Regions from separate parts of the Nocardia sp. CA-290969 genome, predicted to be linked through region 1. Evidence: predicted binding sites of a transcription regulator. Region 1 holds the regulator's gene; the other holds the start of a gene.

What was found. The regulator HspR, encoded in region 1, represses chaperone genes until heat shock. The targets are predictions, from matches to a motif close to ANNTGAGTNNNNNNNACTCANNT.
Region 2: the regulator HspR is predicted to act here: its motif matches at 2,022-2,044, upstream of lon (endopeptidase La).

The regions. Positions count from the first base shown of each region.
Region 1 covers NZ_JBNJNJ010000001.1:7,046,893-7,050,306, reverse strand. Annotated here, with positions in the region: gene ACQEVO_RS32275 (FAD-binding oxidoreductase) at 1-646, shown strand, start outside; gene ACQEVO_RS32270 (FAD-binding oxidoreductase) at 901-1,683, shown strand; gene ACQEVO_RS32265 (heat shock protein transcriptional repressor HspR) at 1,702-2,127, opposite strand; gene dnaJ (molecular chaperone DnaJ) at 2,127-3,290, opposite strand; gene grpE (nucleotide exchange factor GrpE) at 3,342-3,414, opposite strand, start outside.
Region 2 covers NZ_JBNJNJ010000001.1:6,778,907-6,782,320, reverse strand. Annotated here, with positions in the region: gene lon (endopeptidase La) at 1-1,945, opposite strand, end outside; gene ACQEVO_RS30975 (thiamine pyrophosphate-binding protein) at 2,137-3,414, opposite strand, start outside.

The sequences.
Region 1 (3,414 bases):
CTACCTGGCCGGCCAGTACGTCCCGGTCTCGGTCCCGCAGCGGCCGCGGATGTGGCGCTACCTCTCGCCCGCGATCCCCTCGAACCCCTACGGCGAGATCGAATTCCATGTGCGCAAGGTGCGCGGCGGCTGGGTGAGCCCGTCCATCGTCAACGAGACCAAGGTCGGCGACCGCTGGCTCATCGGCGGGCCGCTCGGCGGGTTGCAGGTGGACCAGGACAGCGGCCGCGACGTCCTGATGATCGGTTCGGGCACCGGCGTCGCGCCGCTGCGCGCACAGCTGATCGAAATGGGCCGACGCGGGATCAACCCGCGGGTGCATTTCTTCATCGGCGGCGTCTACCCGTGCGACCTCTACGACGTGGACAACATGTGGCAGCTCTCGCAGAGCAATCCGTGGCTCACCATCGTCCCGGTCTGCGAACACAAGACCAACCCGTGGTGGTATCCGCATCCCACCGAGGACGCGCCCTACGGGATGCACCGCCGCCTGGTCGGCAACCTCGGCGCCGTGGTGGCGAGCTTCGGAGCGTGGGAGGATCGGCAGATCCAGATCGCCGGTTCGGCGAAGATGATCGCGGATACCCGGCGCGCACTGCTCGCGGTCGGCACCCCCGAGGACATCATCAGCACCGACCCGGTGTGATCCGGTACCCGGCCCCTCGCCGCGACACCCGGCCCGCCTGCCCACAGCGAAAGGAAAATGGTGCGATACCTGCGCCGATGCGACGGCCTCGGCCGATCGCGGGCAGCTGCTCCGGGAAAGTACCGCGAGGCAACCGCTTTCGCTGCATCCGCCGCCGGCCGCATCAGCCCGTCCCGCAGGAGTGCCTGCGGGACACTCCGCCAACGCCGTGACCTCCGCTGACCACATGAACCGCCCCGAAGGAGTACCTGCCAGTGTCCAGTGACCCTCGGCGCCAACCGGAACGCTCCGCCCAGCAGGCGTACTGGTTCGCGGATGTCGTCGAACACCACCGGTTACGTCACGATCTGGCGGTGGTCCGGTTGATCGGCGAGTACGTACCGTTCACCGCGGGTCAATCCGTGGAGGTCGAGGTCCCGCAGTTTCCCGGTATGCGCCGGCGATTCTCCCCGGCGCTGCCACCCTCGCTGGACGGGAAACTCGAATTCCATATCCGCACCGTGGCCGGCGGCTGGTGCAGCGGCGGGATCGTCGCCGACACCCGGCCGGGTGACCGCTGGAAACTGACTGCCCCGCAAGGGATGTTCAGCGTGGACCCCGACGGTGACGAAGTGGTGATGATCGCCGGCGGCACCGGCCTGGCACCGCTGCGGTCGCAGATCCTGGAACTCGCCCGGCACCAGTACCCGCCGACGACCTACCTGTTCTTCGGCGGCGTCTCCCCCCGCGACCTCTACGCCGCCGACATGCTGGTGCTCCTGGCCGCCGACCTGCCGTGGCTCACCGTGGTCCCGGTCGTGGAACGCCTGGAGGACCCGCACTGGCCCGACCAGTGGCACGACCGGCACCGGGTGGATATCGGCTTCGACGAGGACGACCTGATCCAGGGCACCCTCGCCGAAGTGGTCGGCTCCTACGGCAAATTCGACCGCCACCAGATCCTGGTATGCGGCTCCCCGGCAATGACCCGCTCCACCGTGGAACGCCTACTCGACACCGGAACCCCACCCGAGCGAATCCAATTCGAAGGCGCATGAACCCCATCCGCAAAAAACTCAGCGGCGGCGGTGGCGGGGTTGCCAGACGACCAGGGCGGTGTTGCGCTGGGGCGGGATGAGTTCCGGGCGGTAGTCCGGCCGGGCTCGTTCCCGTTCCAGTTCCGCGGTGAGTTCGACGACCCGCTGCTGGAGTTCGCTCACCTGGTTGGTGAGTTCGATGATGCGTTTGATCCCGGCCAGGTTGACGCCTTCGTCCTGGGACAGCCGCTGCACCTCGCGCAGCAACTCCACGTCCCGCTCCGAATAACGCCGGCCACCGCCCGAAGTGCGCTGCGGTGTCACCAATCCCAGCCGGTCGTAGGTGCGCAACGTCTGCGCGTGCATACCGGCCAGCTGAGCGGCCACCGAGATCACGAAGTATTCGGCGCGCGCCTCCGCACGCGCCGAACTACCGTCGGGAACCCGTTTCGGATCGTTGGACATCACGCACCTGCCCATCCAGCTCTCGGATCGAAGCCGCTGGTCTTCTCCGCCTCCTGTAGCGCGCGCAACGCGGCCACGGCATCGTCGTCCAGCTTCGGCGGCACGGCGACCTTCACGGTGACCAGCAGATCACCGGCTCCGCCACCACGTTTGGGAACTCCGCGGCCGCGCACCCGCAGGGTGCGGCCGTCCGCGGTACCCGGTGGCACCTTCACGCCGACCCGGCCCTCCAACGTGGGCACCGATACGGTCGTGCCGAGCACCAATTCACTGTAGCTGACCGGCAGTACCAGGGTGAGGTCGTCGCCGGCCCGGCCGAAGACCTTGTCCTGGCTCACCCGCACCGTGACGTACAGGTCGCCCGAGGGGGCGCCCCGCAGCCCGGCTTCACCCTGTCCGGCGAGCCGGATCCGCTGCCCGTCGGCGATACCCGGCGGTATGCGGACATTGAGGGTGCGGGTGCGGTTCTGGATGCCGCTGCCCCGGCAGTCCACGCAGGGGTCGTCGATGATCGACCCGCTGCCGCGGCATTCGTCGCAGGGCTCGCTGAACCCGAACGCGCCCTGGTTGCGGCTCACCACGCCGCTGCCGTTGCAGATCGGGCACACCCGCGGGCTGGTGCCCGGTTTGGCGCCGCTGCCGTGGCAGGTGGTGCAGGGTGCCGGGCTGGTCAGGCTCAGCGGAACCGTGACGCCGCGGGCGGCTTCGCGGAATCCGAGGGTGGTCTCGGCCTCCACATCCGCGCCCCGGCGCGGGCGGCTGGTGCGGGTACCGCCGCCACCCCGGTTGAACAAGCCGCCGAACAGGTCACCGAGACCGCCGTCGGCGGCGCCGGCCTGCCCGAAGATATCGCCCAGGTCGAAGCCCTGGGTGAACCCGCCACCAGCGCCCGGGGTGAAACCGCCACCCCGGCCGTACCCGCCGCCCGCGAACAGGCGGCGGGTCTCGTCGTATTCGGCGCGTTTGGCCGGATCCGACAGCACGGTGTGGGCCTCGCTGACGGCCTTGAACCGCTCCTCGGCCTTGGCATCGCCCGGATTGGCGTCCGGGTGCAGGTCGCGGGCGAGTTTGCGGTACGCCTTCTTGATCTCTTCGGTGGAGGCGTCGGAGGAGACGCCCAGCTCCTTGTAGAAGTCCTTCTCGATCCACTCCCGCTGGCTCACCGGGCGTCTCCTCCTTTCCGCACTGCTCCGCGACCCCGGGCCGGGGAATCGCTAATTCTTCGAACCCGCATCCGCATCCGATGCCTCCGCTGCCGCGGGTTCCGCCGCGGCGGCGGCATCGGGA
Region 2 (3,414 bases), 270 kb from region 1:
GCGCGATCTGCGCCGATTCCTTCATCACGTCACCCAATTGCCCGGTGAGGGTGAGGTTGCGTTCGCCCTCGGCGGTGTTGGCCTCGATGTAGAGGACGTCACCACCGAGCCCGGTGACCGCGAGCCCGGTCGCCACACCGGGCACGGCCGTGCGTTCGGCCGAATCCGGGGTGAACCGGGGGCGGCCCAGGTACTCCTTCAGGTCGCCGACGTCGATGCGCAGGGTCGCGCGGGACTCGTCCGGCGCGGTGGCACCGCCGGCACCCTCATCGCTCACGGCGCCGGACCCGTTCGCGGCGTCGATCTCGCCGCCGCCCACGGCCGCATCGGACAACCCGTTTTCGGTCAACCGGGTCGCGGCCTTGCGCAGGACCTTGGCGATCAGCCGTTCCATCTGCCGGACCCCGGCCTCGCGGGTGTAGTCGGCCGCGATCTCACGCAGCGCCGCATCGGTGACCTGGACCTCCTCGGCGGTCAGCGCGTTGCGTTCCAGCTGGCGGGGCAGCAGGAAATCGCGGGCGATGGCCACCTTGTCGTCCTCGGTGTAGCCGTCCACGGTGATCACTTCCATCCGGTCCAGCAGCGGGCCGGGGATGGTTTCCATGACGTTCGCGGTGGCCAGGAACAGCACATCCGAGAGGTCGAGGTCCATATCCAGGTAGTGGTCGCGGAAGGTGTGGTTCTGGGCCGGGTCGAGCACCTCGAGCAGTGCCGACGCCGGGTCGCCGCGGAAGTCGGCACCCAGTTTGTCCACCTCGTCGAGCAGCACGACCGGGTTCATCGAACCGGCTTCCTTGATCGCCCGCACGATCCGGCCGGGCATCGCGCCCACATAGGTGCGCCGATGGCCGCGGATCTCGGCCTCATCCCGCACACCGCCGAGCGCCACGCGCACGAATTTGCGGCCCAGCGCCCGCGCGACCGATTCCCCGAGCGAGGTCTTACCCACACCGGGCGGACCGGCCAGCACCAGCACCGCGCCCGACCCGCGGCCACCGACGACCTCGAGCCCGCGCCGGGCCCGCCGCGCCCGGACCGCGAGGTACTCGACCATGCGGTCCTTCACCTCGTCCAGGCCGTGATGGTCGGCGTCGAGTACGGCCCGCGCGGCTCCCACATCGGTGGAGTCGGTGGTTTTCACCGTCCACGGCAGTTCGAGCACGGTATCGAGCCAGGTGCGGATCCAGCCGGATTCCGGACTCTGATCACTGGACCGCTCCAACCGGCCCACTTCGCGCAGGGCCGCTTCCCGCACGGATTCGGGCAGGTCGGCCTGTTCGACCCGGGTGCGGTAATCGTCGGCACCGTCCGGTTCGTCCTCGCCCAGTTCCTTGCGGATGGCGTTGAGCTGCTGGCGCAGCAGGAATTCGCGTTGGCTCTTCTCCATGTTCTCGCGGACCTCGTCACCGATCTTCTCGGTGACCTCGGCCTCGGCGATATGCGCCCGGGTCCATTCGACGAGCCGGTTCAACCGGGCCGTCACGTCCGGGGTTTCGAGCAGTTCGCGCTTCTGCTCGGCGGTGAGGTAGGCGGCGTAGCCGGCGGTATCGGCGATGGCCGAGGGATCGGTGAGCTGGTTGAATGCGTCGATCATCTGCCACGCTTCACGGCGCTGCAGGACCGAGACCACCAGTTTCTTGTACTCGTCGGCCAGTTCGCGGGTGCGGCCGTCGGCGGCCGGTGTCTCGACCGGTTCGGCCTCGACCCACAGCGCGGCCCCGGGCCCGGTGACCCCGTGGCCGATCTTCGCGCGCCGTTCCGCCTTCAGTACCGCGGCGGGGGTCCCGCCGCGCATCCGGCCGATCTGTTCGATGGTGGCGATCACGCCGTAGGCGGCGTAACCCTCGGTCAAGCGGGGCGCGAGCAGGACGGTTCCGGTTTTCGCGGCCTGCGCGGCATCGATCGCGGCCTGCGCGGATTCGTCCAGTTCGATCGGGACGACCATGCCCGGCAGCACGATGGGATCGGTCAGGAACAGCACCGGAAGATTCAGTGGTGTAGTCACGAACACAACCTCCAATAGTTGAGCTATCCCGACTCAACTTCGACAAGCGTCCCGTTGTTCCACCAGGAAGCCGTGTTCGCCCAGGGCGAAGAAACAGGAGGATCCCCGCGCCGCCCCGGGCAGCGCGGCGGTCAGTGCCCGGCGAACGCCTCCGCCAGCCACCACGCGCCACCGTCGCTGGTGATTTTGGCGTCGATCACCAGCGGCCGGGACTGTCCCGTGGTCCGGTAGCCATGCACCCACTCGCGGACCGGCGCCAGATCATCGATCGAGCGGACGGTCACACCGGTGGCACCGAAACCCGCGGCGATGGCGGCGATATCGGTTTCCGGGAAGGTGACGGTGGTGTGATCGGCGTCGCCGAAATGGTGGACCTCGGCCCCGTAGGCGGAATCGTTGTACACGATCGCCACCAGCGGAATACCGGCCCGGACCGCGGTCTCCAGTTCGGCGATCGCCATCAGGAAACCGCCGTCACCGGCGCCCAGTACGGGGAGCCTGCCGGGCTGGGCGAAGGCCGCGCCGATAGCGGTGTGCAGGCCCAGGCCGATCGACTGGAACGCCTGGGTGAAACAGAAACCGAACTCGTCGGGCACCGACAGGTGAGTCGCCGGGTAGCCCATGAAGTTTCCGGAGTCGATCGAGACGATCCGCTCCGGCGGGAGTATCCGGTCGAGCGCGATCGTCAGCGCGCGCGGATCGATCCGCTCCGCGGTGGAACTGTCCTCGATCGGAACATCCTGCCAGCGCGCCGAGTTCGCGATACGTGCCGCGATATCCGCGGTGCGGTAACCGATCTCGCCGGCCGGTGCCGGCCGCCCCAGTTCGGCAAGCACATCCCGCGCGGTTTCGCGGCAATCGCCGAGCACCCCGAATTCGATCGGCCGGTACGCGCCGAGAGCGTCGATATCGTCGTCGACCTGGACAATCCCCGCGGCCGGACCGATCAGCCGGCCGTGCCGCGTGGTCCAGTCGTTCAACGCACAACCCCAGCCGACGATCAGGTCGGCGCCGGCGATGAGTTCCGCCGTCGTCGGTGACGCGAACCCCCCGGAAATCCCCAGGGCGTATTCGTCACCCGCGAACAATCCGTTCGCGACCGCCGAGGTGGCGAGCAGCGCACCACACGCGCTCGCCAGGTCGGCGAGCACGGGTCCGGCGGCGCGCGCACCGCGCCCCGCCACGAAAACCGGTCTCCCGGCGGCGCGCAAGGCTTCGGCGAGTCGCACCACCGAGCCGGCTTCCGGCCGTACCCGCGCCGGCGGCACCGGCGGGTCGATCGGCCCGGTCGCCGAACAGGCCGAGGCCGCGATATCGATCGACACATTCAGCACGACAGTGCGGCGCTGGGCGACGGCGGTGCGGAAGGCCCTCGCCACATCGGCGACCGCGGTCGCGGCCGAGTACAC